4 regions of the Desulfothermus okinawensis JCM 13304 genome follow, and region 1 is predicted to be linked to each of the others. Evidence: riboswitches for the same ligand, from Rfam matches in the RefSeq annotation. Region 1 holds a riboswitch; each other region holds the start of a gene.

The links. A riboswitch is a leader RNA that binds a small molecule or an ion and turns the genes downstream of it on or off. The one in region 1 is predicted to bind cobalamin.
Region 2: it holds a riboswitch for cobalamin, as region 1 does, so the genes downstream of both, ACYQ0O_RS01905 (sirohydrochlorin cobaltochelatase) here and ACYQ0O_RS08435 (carbohydrate porin) in region 1, are expected to answer to the same signal.
Region 3: it holds a riboswitch for cobalamin, as region 1 does, so the genes downstream of both, ACYQ0O_RS07960 (DUF2162 family putative transporter) here and ACYQ0O_RS08435 (carbohydrate porin) in region 1, are expected to answer to the same signal.
Region 4: it holds a riboswitch for cobalamin, as region 1 does, so the genes downstream of both, ACYQ0O_RS07990 (hypothetical protein) here and ACYQ0O_RS08435 (carbohydrate porin) in region 1, are expected to answer to the same signal.

What each region holds. Positions count from the first base shown of each region.
Region 1 is NZ_BAAIEW010000019.1:19,535-22,702, reverse strand. Features, by position in the region: gene ACYQ0O_RS08440 (acetate--CoA ligase family protein) at 1-497, shown strand, start outside; gene ACYQ0O_RS08435 (carbohydrate porin) at 590-1,723, opposite strand; cobalamin riboswitch at 1,898-2,182, opposite strand; gene ACYQ0O_RS08430 (tetratricopeptide repeat protein) at 2,360-2,881, shown strand; gene ACYQ0O_RS08425 (hypothetical protein) at 2,892-3,168, shown strand, end outside.
Region 2 is NZ_BAAIEW010000003.1:25,171-28,338, reverse strand. Features, by position in the region: gene ACYQ0O_RS01910 (TolB-like translocation protein) at 1-981, shown strand, start outside; gene ACYQ0O_RS01905 (sirohydrochlorin cobaltochelatase) at 1,016-1,990, opposite strand; cobalamin riboswitch at 2,116-2,396, opposite strand; gene ACYQ0O_RS01900 (TatD family hydrolase) at 2,498-3,168, shown strand, end outside.
Region 3 is NZ_BAAIEW010000017.1:46,569-49,736, reverse strand. Features, by position in the region: gene ACYQ0O_RS07970 (DUF2149 domain-containing protein) at 1-318, opposite strand, end outside; gene ACYQ0O_RS07975 (cobaltochelatase subunit CobN) at 1-38, opposite strand, end outside; gene ACYQ0O_RS07965 (MotA/TolQ/ExbB proton channel family protein) at 315-938, opposite strand; gene ACYQ0O_RS07960 (DUF2162 family putative transporter) at 935-1,654, opposite strand; cobalamin riboswitch at 1,774-2,052, opposite strand; gene ACYQ0O_RS07955 (hypothetical protein) at 2,179-2,301, opposite strand; gene ACYQ0O_RS07950 (hypothetical protein) at 2,322-2,936, opposite strand; gene ACYQ0O_RS07945 (nucleoside recognition domain-containing protein) at 2,863-3,168, shown strand, end outside.
Region 4 is NZ_BAAIEW010000017.1:55,762-58,929, forward strand. Features, by position in the region: gene ACYQ0O_RS07985 (ABC transporter substrate-binding protein) at 1-876, shown strand, start outside; cobalamin riboswitch at 869-1,150, shown strand; gene ACYQ0O_RS07990 (hypothetical protein) at 1,280-1,540, shown strand; gene ACYQ0O_RS07995 (TonB-dependent receptor plug domain-containing protein) at 1,594-3,168, shown strand, end outside.

The sequences.
Region 1 (3,168 bases):
CAGATGCCAGAGGAGTCCTTGTCAATCTTTCCACAGAAAAGGAAATAAGAGAGGGTTTTAATAAAATAGTGAAAAATGCGTATGAGTATAAAAAAGATGCAAAGATTCATGGTGTACTTGTACAAAAAATGGCTCCAAGGGGTATAGAATGTATAGTTGGTGCAACAAGATATCCAAGATTTGGTCCCCTTGTTATGTTTGGCTTTGGAGGGGTTTTTGTTGAGGTTTTTAAAGATGTGTCCTTTAGAATAGCCCCCCTATCTAGAGGAGATATTAGGAGAATGGTCCAAGGTATAAGGGCATATAAACTCCTTGAAGGATTTAGGGGGGATAAGAGAAAAGACATAGATGGTTTAGAAAAAGCTATAATGAAGATATCCCATTTGATGGTAAATCATCCAGAGATCCAGGAGTTGGATATAAATCCCCTTATTGTCCATGATGAGAATATGGGTATTAGCGTTGCTGATTGCAGAATTATTTTGAAAAAGAAATAGGAAATAAAAAGAGACCTGAATTCGCCATAAGGGAGGATTATTTTTCAAACTGCGAATCCAGGTCCTATAGAATAAAGAGTGCTTTGGGCTTGCTAAAACTCTACTACATACCTGACCCCGTATATGAAACCATCAGTATCATCTATATTGTGTTTGTAGTTATCATCCATATATTGGATATCCAGTGACAGATGACTGTAGTCAGTTACCTTGAATTTTATATATCCTTCCACTGCCTGGGTGTTGTCCACGTCTGCCTTGTCAGCACCGTCTAGATATGCATATCCAACACCTATTTCATCATCCTCTCTTCCCCATAGTTTACCGTTTATATTGATTCCACCTGAATACATGGTATCAAAATCAACTATTGCATCGTCGTCCTGCCATCCAAATCTGAAAAATACTCCAAATATGTCTCCTAATTTTTGATCTATTGATACTCCAATTCCCTGATATCTTTCTTCTGAACCCTTCCATCCTTGAAATTCTTCAGTGGTTTCATATCCCGTTAACCTGTAATTGCCTTGGCCCAGGGGCGTGTTTAGATTGTATCCTATTTCTGCCCCATAGTAATTATAGGATTTTGTATCGTCCTCATCTGGTGTCTCCCATTTATCTGTCTTTGTGCTCATTCCAAGGGCCTTTATATAAAAGTTCTTAATGGATAGCTCAACTACTCCTCCAATATCGTAAGAAGGTAAATTTAATAGGGGATTGTTTACAAATACCTCATTCATAAATTGAGTTGCCTGGTCGTTGGCAAATTCATTTGCATCCAAGTATGCAGTGGAGTCAATTATCCCAAAAGTACCTGACAGAGATATATCTTGGGATATGTTAAAGGTATGTTTATACCATGCCTCCAATAGATAGTCCCTACTCCTTCCATTAATGTCCTTTACATCGTCTTCAAGGTCTTCTGCATAGGATGAGAACATAAATGGAGAATTATTATGTAAACTATTTCCTGCTGCAAAACTAAAGGTGAGCTGCAACTCGTCTATGTCCGTGGGATGGAAATTAAAACCAATGTCTGATGATACACTGCCCCTTCCCAGACTATCGTCAGTGTTATTAGAATCATAGTCCATATACTGATATGCCCCAGATATGGACACATCTAATGAGAGTTCTTTTGTAATGTCATAGGCATGGACATAACTCTTAAATGTGGTGGATACAAGAAAGACTAAGGCCATGAATAAGATTTTTTTTGATACCATAAATCCTCCTTTTGCATTTTTTGTGTTATTTTTTAAAAAAGTGTATGTAGGATATATTATTATTTTTTAAGTATCAAGTATTTTTTAATAAAAAAATCCCTGAGATTAAAAAATCTCAGGGATTTCCCTTTTTTATCCCCAATTTAAAATATAGCCCCATGTCCCGAGGGCAATATTTTAAATTTTACTCAGGCAGGTCTTCTGACTCTAAGGATCATCCTACTTGCTGCGCCTTCCCTCCCGCCCCGCCACCTTTTCAAGTGAAGGACCTGCTCTTTGCAAGTAGCAGTTTGTGAAGGTCAAAAACTTTTGGCTTCACCTATGTCCTTGCTTAAAAAGGTGGCGGGGAAGAAAGTGGCCTTTTGCAGCTTTCGTCCCCTTATCACAGCCGCGGGCCGGTTCCGGATTTGCACCGGATTCCCTTTTAAGCCTAACGGCACCTGATGCAGCTTTTTTATCTCATATCCATATGCTTTGTCAACAAATAGCAAAATTTTTTATCAATTACCCCTTGTCATAGGCATCCTTAGTGTATAAAATCCCAAAAATTCTTGATGTCGGATATTTGAGTGACATTAGCCCAAGTTTGTCATTTTGATAAACTTGGGCGAATACTTTAATAATAAGAGGATTTTTATGAAAAAGACCTATCTAAGCAGGCGGGATTTTTTATTTGCCTTTAGACAGCGATTTTCAACTAAACCATCTAGGGCTTCTTCCTTTACAAACAAAGATGCAAAAAAGGCAGACGAATATTTGTCACAGGGTAAATATGAAGATGCCAGGGATATATATCTTAAAATGGTTGAGGAAAGATCAGATAATTTAGTTGCAAGGCAAAAATTGGCCTATTGTTATTACAAACTAGGGGATATAAAAAATTCCATGAAGGAATTTTTGGAATTAAAAAAAAGGGGAGTTAAAAGCAATTTTGTGTCCCTTTATTTAGGCCTTTGTTTTGCCCATAGGGGGGACATCCCAAATGCTATTTTATCTCTAAAAGGATTTTTTGACATTACAAAACCCATAGTGCAAAGGGCAATCAATTTGCAGATTGCACTTTATGATTCAAATATGGCCAAAAAAGAAGATTTAATCAATTGTATTGAAGGGGCTATAGAGGAACAAAATAAAATGGATACTGCAACCAGTATTTAAGGGGAGTTATATGAAAAGCTTGGAAATTTTAAAAAAAGTTGCAGAAAAGATTGTATCTTTAGATAAAAGGGTAGTTGAGGTATTTATACACTCAGATTCACCAAAGGATCCTTTAAAAACCGATGAAATATATCTTGTATGTCATCTATTAGATCCAGAAATAACCCATGATTTAGATGCATTTGATGATATGGGAACCATCTGGTCCCTTGAAATAACGGAAAAACTGACTCCTTTTTTAGAAGAGATAAACTTAAATCCTGAAGTTATTATTATGCCATTTAATT
Region 2 (3,168 bases), on a different contig from region 1:
AGCCCTGATTCAAAAAAAATTGCCATTGTGGCTTTAAAAGACAATGGCAAATCAACCATTTGTCTAAACAACCAGGAACTTAAAGAATATGACCTTGTTTTAAAGCCCCATTTCAGCCCAGATTCCAGACACATTGCCTATGCTGTTAAAATAAAAGACAAATACAGTGTTGTCATGGACGGAAAAATAGTTGGAGGTTCTTCTTATGATGAAGTAAAAGACATAGTGTTTAGTGCTGATTCAAAACACATTGCCTTTGTTGGAAGGATTAATAGGGATTTTTTTGCAGTTATAGACGGAAAAGAATCTAAAGCCTATCAATTTGTTGGGACCCCCATATTTTCATATAATGGTAAAAACATTGCCTTCATGGGTTATGAAGACAAAAAAATGTTTATTGTGTTAGATGGAAAACAAGGACCTAAATTGGATCAAATTGGAGTTTACTTCTTTTCAAAGGGAAGTGAGCTTTTTTATATGGGGGTTAGAGAAAAAAAAGGAGCTGTTTTTATAAATAATAAACCTCAAAAATTTTATGACTCAGTAGGCCTACCAGTGGTATCCAGTGATGGAAAACATGTAGCCTATAGGGCCAGAAAGGGAAAAAGGTGGTTTATTGTACTGGATGGAAAAGAAGGTAAAGGCTACGACTTTGTAAGGCGTCCTAAATTCTCTAATGATGGGAAACACCTGGCATACATTGCTGTGAAAAATAAGAAGTATTTTATAGTACTAGATGGTGTGGAGGGCAAAACATATACATGGACTGATTTTCCCTATTTTTCTAAAGATGGAAAGCACATAACCTATGTGGCAAGCAATGGTAAAAGTACGTTTATGGTAGTGGATGGAGTAGAGGCAAAAGAAAAATTTCTTGGATTTCTCAAGGGACTACCATTATTTTTTGAAAAAAACTGCGTAATTGGACAGGCAATCAGAATACCAGGACCCAAATTCTATGTAACGGAAGCATGTTTCTAAAGAATAGAGGGGAGTAAAATCTCCCCTCTATTCTTTAATCTAAATCAATCCCATTATCTTTTGCTGCTTGCCTTACATGTTCTACAATTATTTTTACTATCTCGGGATTCTCGCCCAGGCCTTTTATTACTGGATAGACTTTAATCCCTTTGGATTTAATCACAGATTTCCAGGAATCTTTATCATTTCCTGCCATGTCATTATTTGCATGGTCACCTGCCACCATCATAAGTGGCTTTAGCACCACCCTCTTTACCTTGCAGTGGACCAGTCCAGATACCACATCCTCTAAAGTAGGAAATCCTTCAACTGTACCAATGAATATCTTTACCCCAGGATACATCTGTCTCATCTTTTTTTGAAGCTGAGCATAGATACCTGTTGAGAAAAATTCATTTCCATGTCCCATATATACCAGGGCCGCGTGTTTTTTCTTCGCATACATAACATCATCCTTAAGGGCCTTTGCTGTCTTTTCAATATCTTCAATATAGTCGTGTTTTGGACCCCACATACCTGTTATTGGACGTCCAATAACCAATTTTTCAAAGGGCATATATTTTTTCTTTAGTGTCTTAATGGAATTTAGTCCATTTATATATGAACTTAGGTCCATAAACTCTTCACCTGCGTAGAAATGAGTTGGCTGAACAATAATTGTCCTATATCCCTCATCTTGCAAATCAGCAATGGTTGCAAGGGGACCCTTTACATGGAGTATATCACTTGGGATATCCTTTCTATTTTTCCATTTAGGATCGTTCTGCCTTTTATGCCAGATTTTTCTTATAATATTTGAAGTAAATGCCATTTTCACCTCAACAGAGGGAAAGTCCTTCTCTATTGCCTCCTTTACATTGATAAGAGACTTTAGCGCTTTGGGATACGTGGTACCAAATGCTGCAACCACGATTGCAGTTTTTGATTTTTGATTTTGCATAGCCATTCCCCTGCCCAGGATCAATGTTGATAAAATAATTGCTACAAATAAAACCCTTAAAAACCTCATGCCAGCTACCTCCTTTTAAAAGATAATTAAAAATAAAAAAACCCTTTAACTGGACACAAATCCAGTTAAAGGGTTGCACCCGAGTTTTCTTCACCCTTAAAGGCTAATCTGTCCCTGGCAGATTATGAAAAAAAATTATTGTGGCAGGTCTTCTGACTCCAGGATCATCCTACTCACTGCTCCTTCCCACCCCGCCACCTTTTCAAGTGAAGGACCTGCTATTTGCTAGTAGCAGTGTGTGAAGGTCAAAAACTTTTGTCTTCACCTACGTCCTTGCTTAAAAAGGTGGCGGGGAAGTGGCCATCTGCAGCTTTCGTCCCCTGTCACAGCGGCCGGGACCGTGCCAGATTTTCACTGGCTTCCCTTTTAAGCCCATAATTTGGGCACCACAAAATGGCTAATAATTTTTCATTTTCAAATAGTCAATAGTTTTATTTAAATATTATGATTTGACAATATTCTTAATTGGATTTTAGAATTCCCCATCAACTATAATGGAGGGATGAGATGATAGTTGCAATTGACTCCCATATGCATGGGGATATCTTGATAAAAAGAGACAGAGATTTCCCCCAAAAGTACTATTCCAACAATATTGGAGGTATTGTTTGGGCGTATAATGATAAAATCAAAGATATATCCCAATATGCCCAATACTGGGACTATTTAGCAAAAATCACAAGGAATATATCTAAAGTCAATTCTCCTTTTTTTTATAAAGTGGGAATACATCCCAGGACTATTTGCAGGGAATTGAAGGACAAACAGAATCTACCCACTGAAATAAAAAAGGCCCTAGAAAATAGCATGAAAGATCCTAAATGTCTTGGTATAGGAGAAATAGGTCTAGATGGATACGACCAAGACCAAGAAAAGATATTTATTGAACAACTAGATTGGTGCATAAACTATTTGCCAGAGAATAAAAGAATTGGGATTCATACACCGAGAAACAACAAATACGAGATTACCAAAAAAACTTTGGAAATCTTAAGTAATTATAATGCGCTTCACAAGCAAATAGTAATTGATCATGTTGAACTAAGTACCATTGAATTATTAAAAAATATCCATGTCCATATAGGAATTACCTTACAACAAGGAAAATCTAGTAAAGAAGATGTAGAATCCATAGTAAATATGAATCTCTACGACATAAACAAAATACTATTAAATAG
Region 3 (3,168 bases), on a different contig from region 1:
GATAATTCTACCATCTTTAAGCCTGTATGCTGTGCCAAGTTTTTCCCCTTCTCCCTGACCTATTTTTTTTGTAACCTTATATGCCTTTATAACCTTTCCCTTTTTTGTAATTATCTCCATTTTCACATGGTTATCTTTTTTTATTATGGTTATTTCTGTGTCTTTATTAAAAAAATCTGTTAAATGATAAACGCTTAAAAGAGCTAAAAGAAGACTTACAATAAATACTAGACCAAGATCAAAGAGGTTTGCAACTCCAGATAAGGGATCATCGTCAATATTAGAAAATTGATATCTCCTTGTTTTTAAGAATTTCATTTTAATACAATCCTCATAAAGGCCTCTGTGATTACCTCTATATACATGATATCTTCTTTAATCCATCTTTCCTTGATAATAGAGTAAAAGTAAGCAATAACTCCCAGGGCAAGCCCAACAACTGTTGTGGTAAAGGCAATAATTAAACTTGAAGATAACCGGGTAATGTCCCCTGAGCTAAGTGAACTAAGACCTGTTCCCATTGGAATAAGAGTGCCCATGAGTCCAAGACTTGGACCTATTCTAACTATCATTTTTATTCTGTTTAGTTCTGAAATCATATTTAATTCTGTATGTTGCAATAGATTTTCAACTGTTATATCAAGGAATCCATTTTTATTTTTTATTATATTATTTAATTTAAGCACATAATTTTTCACATTAAAGGTAAATTTATCAAGATATTGATCAGATAATTCTTTTTTACTGTCTATATCATTTAATAATATATCAATATTTAATGATTTTACTTTTCTTTTTCGTTCGACAAATTCAGATAAAAAATTACCTGAAACATACAAAATATAAATACCTAATATTACCAACAAAATCATTACAGGAAGCATCAGGGAAGATGAGATAACATATATAATAGTTTGTAAAATAGAGTTTATATTCATTTTATTAAATTCCTTTTATGAAAATAGCCAAATAATATTATAATAAGTGAGCTTATTATGATATACATATCTTTTAGACTAAATTTATGGCTTAAATTAGAATGCATTGATAGACGATAGATATTAGTGAGTTGTCCAATTTGTGGTGCAAGTAAATAAACCAATAAAAAATATATTCCTATAAAAATAAGTGTATATCCTAGAAAATTTATAAATGATACTTTCCTGTACCATCTAGTTAATATATCCAATAATATAAGGGTAAAAATTTGAATAGCTAAAAATATAAAATAAAAACTAATAAGATATTTGATATTATACTTACCAATAAATTTAAATAAAAAAGATAAAGTTAAGAATATAACTATCATACAAAGGGGACATGGTATTAATAAAAATAAATAGGCCTTTGTATTTTTTATTTCCTTACAAAGTATATTAATCCCCCAATATATCATGCCAAGTGCCATTATTAGATGGATGGACATTCCTGATTTTAAAAATCTTTCAAATAGAGGAAATATACTTGTTATATCAACGTATTTTATAATAAGATAAGATAAATAAAAGATAGAAAAATAGATAGCTACAGTAGTTCCCAGCATTGTATAATAATGCCTCTTGTTATTTTTTATATAATATAACCCCATGGCAGATTTTACCGCGAAAATTGATAGAGTAAATATTATTCCAATCAAAAATGACCTTATAATCATCCTTAAACTTTCCCTGAAAATAAAAAAATCCCTGAAATCCTACCAATTAGGACTTCAGGGATTTCCCGTTTTTATCCCCAAAGACTTATATTTTTAAGTCCCTTGCCCCGAAGGACCTTAAAAATATCCTTGCTCAGGCAGGTCTTCTGACTCAAAGGATCATCCTACTCGCTGCGCCTTCCCTCCCCCGCCACCTTTTTTAGCAAGGACATAGGCGAAGCCCAAAATTCTTGACCTTCACACACTGCTACTAGCAAATAGCAAGTCCTTCACTTGAAAAGGTGGCAGGAGAAGTGGCCTTATGCAGCTTTCGTCCCCTTATCACAGCCGCGGGCCGGTTCCGGAGTTTCACCGGATTCCCTTTTAAGCCTGACGGCACCTGAACAATTTTTTGTTTCTGCTTGGTTGAATCAATGCTTACAAAGATTAATTTTTGTTGTCAAGTTAGTTTGACAAAAGGATTTAATTAAATAACAGCCTCAATTCTTGTTACATTTTTATTGAACTAATTCAATTTCTTAAATTTATCCTATCCTTTTTATTTTGATTTTTGACTGGCTGTTAATCATACCATATTTTTTTGAATTCCATTTTTTCTTAATTATTTTGTCCCATAAATTAGATAAAAGATCTTTTCTAACACTCATCTGTTATCCCCCTTTTTTGTTTAATCATTAATAGACATGGGACATATGGAACTATTGCTACAACCATCACATCCTATATGTACTTGTTTTTTCAATGTCTCCACCTCTAAAATCTCAGCGCCTTTTGTTTTGAGAAAATAAAACAAAGCCATAAAAAATATGCATATTCCAATAATCCATGCAATTGATAAAATAGGGTGTTTATTAAATGTGGCAAGCTGATAAAATAGGGTAGATACTGACCAGGCAATGATTATTGTATATATTACAATAAAGGTTGTCCACCTTGGTCCTGCTTCCCTGTAGATTGTGGCAACTGCAACTAAACATGGGGGAATACCTATATTTTTATTTGCAATGTATCTTACCTTTATGTTTACTATTAATGTTGGAGGATGTTTTATTGATTTTTTTGATATTTTCTGTGGAACAGTATTCGTAGATGGTCTATCCCACTTACTAAGTAATTTCCATTTTCCAGCATGGATTATCACAATACTCGCCAATGGAGTAGGAGCGGGCATCCAGACTGTTGCAACCTTTATCCCCCCAATAGGATTTATGTTCCTGTGCCTTTCTATCTTAGAGGATTCAGGATATATGGCCAGGGCTGCTTTTGTTATGGACAGGCTCATGAGGGCAATTGGTCTACCTGGAAAGGCATTTATTCCAATGTTAGTTGGTTTTGGGTGTAATGTCCCTGCCATTATGGCAACCAGGACCCTGGAAAACGAAAGAGACAGGCTCATGACCATAGCCATGAACCCATTTATGTCTTGCGGCGCCAGACTCCCGGTGTACGCCCTATTTGCAGCTGCATTTTTCCCAACAGGGGGAACCAATTTAATATTTTCCCTGTATTTAATT
Region 4 (3,168 bases), on a different contig from region 1:
ATGATAATAATATATTGTAATCTAATGTTAATTTCAGGACATTGTGAACAAATAAAAGATATATCAGGGACTACTATAAAACTACCCTTTTATCCAAAAAGAATAGTATCCCTTGCTCCCAGTATAACAGAGTGTCTCTTTGCAATTGGTGCTGGAGATAGGGTAGTTGGTGTAACACAGTTTAGTAATTATCCACAAGAGGTAAAAAGATTACCAAAGGTAGGGTCATATATTTATCCAAGCATTGAAAAGATATTATCTCTAAAACCAGATCTAATTCTGGCAACTAAAGATGGGAATCCAAGGCACATAGTCTTAAAATTAAGGAATATTGGCATAAAGGTCTTTGTAGTAGATCCAAGGGATATTCACTCTTTATTTTCCACCATGCTTGTTCTGGGAAAACTAGTAGGATGCGAAAAAAAGGCCAAATCAACGGTGGACAGATTAAGAAAAGAAGTAGATAGTATCACACAAAAGGGAAAATTGTTTAAATATCCACCAAAGGTCTTTTTTCAAATAGGAATAGATCCCATGGTGACAGTTGGAAGGAATACATTAATAGATAATTTGATAAAGATAGCTGGAGGTAAAAACATCTTTGGGAGTTTTCATGGTTATCCCAGAATATCCGTTGAACAGGTAATTGGACTAAATCCAGATATTATCATAATAACTTCAATGGTCCATTCTGCTTCAAATTTAAATAGACTGAAAAGTCTCTGGGAAAAATATAAAGAGATTGATGCAGTTAAATACTCAAATGTGTTCGTGGTAAATTCAGATTTTTTTAATCGTCCCGCTCCAAGGGCGATTAAAGGACTAAAACTTTTGTCCATGATCTTTGAAAAGGCAGTAAATAAAATTAGCAATTAAAAATTGTTCAGGTGCCATTTAAGCTTAAAAGGGAATCCGGTGAGATTCCGGAACCGGCCCGCGGCTGTGATAAGGGGACGAAAGTTGCAAAAGGCCACTTTCCCCCGCCACCTTTTCAAGTGAAGGACTTGCTATTTGCAAGTAGCAGTATGTGAAGGTCAAAAACTTTTGGCTTCACCTATGTCCTTGCTTAAAAAGGTGGCGGGGAGAGGGAAGGCGCAGCGAGTAGGATGATCCTTTGAGTCAGAAGACCTGCCTGAACAATGAGATTTTTAAGTTCCTTCGGGGCAAGGGGCTTAAGACAAAAGTCTTTGGGGATAAAAACGGGAAATCCCTGAAGTCCTTAACTAATTAGGATTTCAGGGATTTTTTTATTTAAAAACCAGAAAAAGGAGGAATGGTTATGAAGACAGGAGTTATTTGTTATGTAAGGACAGACACAGAGAGATTGGATTTAGACCAGGTAAAAAATGAGTTAAAGAAGGTTTTTAAGGATGCAGACTTAATAGAAATTGCCCATTCTCCAGGGAGTGAAGAAGACATAATGAGGGCGTGGTGGCAGATGACCACCAAAGGCATGAAAAGAATTTTTCTCAGATTTGTTGAAATTGGAAGGGACATGGGAATCAAGTTTACTGGCAAAGAAATGAGATTATATGGTTAACAAAATTTATTTTACCCAGGTTTTGGCAAACTTGGGGTAGGAGGTAAGTAAAAATGAAAAAATGGATTTTTCTTGTTGGTATTTTAATCTTTACTGTTTCACAAAATTCATTTGCACAGCAAGGTAAATATTCTCTGGATACAGTGGTGGTAACTGCAAGTAGATACAAAGAATCTATAAAAGATACCCCTATGAATGTTGAGGTTATTGGACAAAAAGAGATAGAGGCATCATCTGCTAAAGATTTAGGGGAGCTTCTTGCTGAAAAAGGGATAGGCACAATTAGGGAGTATCCTGGTACTCTCACGTCAGTAGGGATCAGGGGTTTTAGGACAGATACACATGGAAATGATTTACTTGGGCATGTTCTGATCCTTTTGGATGGACGCCGTGCTGGAACAGGAAATGTTGCAAAGATCTTAACAAAAAATATTGAGAGAATTGAAATAATCAGGGGACCAGGGGCAGTACAATATGGCTCAGCAGGTATTGGTGGTGTTATAAATGTAATAACAAAAAGGGGAAAAGGAAAACCCCATGCATTTTTAGAAGGAACCCTTGGTAGCTTTAATTACCAGGATGGCACAGTGGGCTCTTCTGGAAAAATCAAGAACTTTGATTATTCATTTGCATACAGCAGGGGTAAGATGGATGATTATGACACAGCAGATAATGTAAAATATAAGAATACGGGGTATGATAAAAAAGAAGACTATTCCTTTAATGTGGGATATGAGTTTTTGCCAGGAAATAGAATTGGGGTTATTTATACAAAATTCGATACAGACAGGGCAGGTTCTCCTTCATATTTAAGTAAAAATGATTTAGACGATTATTCTGATAAGTCACTTAGTTCTGCTGATTTTATATATGAAGGAACACTTCCATCTCTGCCCATTTTCTGGAAAGTAAGATACTTTCAAGGGTATGATAAAAATAAATGGGTGGATCCTATTTTTAGTAATCCAGATGGTTGGGATGATGGTACCCCGTCTATTCAATACACAAAGCATAGAGGCGCACAGGCACAGATTACCCTAGACCTGGACAAATACACTCTTACCACTGGTTTTGATTGGGTTTATTACAAAATTGAATCCTCTTATTCACCAAAAGAGACAAAGTACAAAAATCCTGCAGGGTTTGTCCTGGCAAAAATAAAGTTACTAGATAATAGCCTTATTTTATCAGGTGGAGCCAGATACGACAAATATAAGGTAGAAATTGAAAAAGGAGAGGGTAAGGATAAAGACAAAACACATCTTTGCCCAACCATAGGAGCAGTATATCTACTTACTGACAATATAAAATTAAGGGCAAACTATGGACAAGGATATAGAATGCCCAGTGCCCAGCAACTGTCTTCAGATTATTATGTATGGGGAACACATTATAGGGGTAATCCAGATCTAGATCCAGAGAGGAGCTGGACTGCAGAAGGTGGTGTGGACACATCATTTGAGTTTTTGGATGCATCCTTTGGATATTTTTACACTTATTTTAAGGACAAAATAGAGACTAAATCAGATTATATAAATGGAGTAGTAACTTACGAAAATCATGGACAGGCAAAGATTCAGGGGATTGAGGGAAGCCTGGCTTTGTATATTGGAAAAATGTTTGATCTT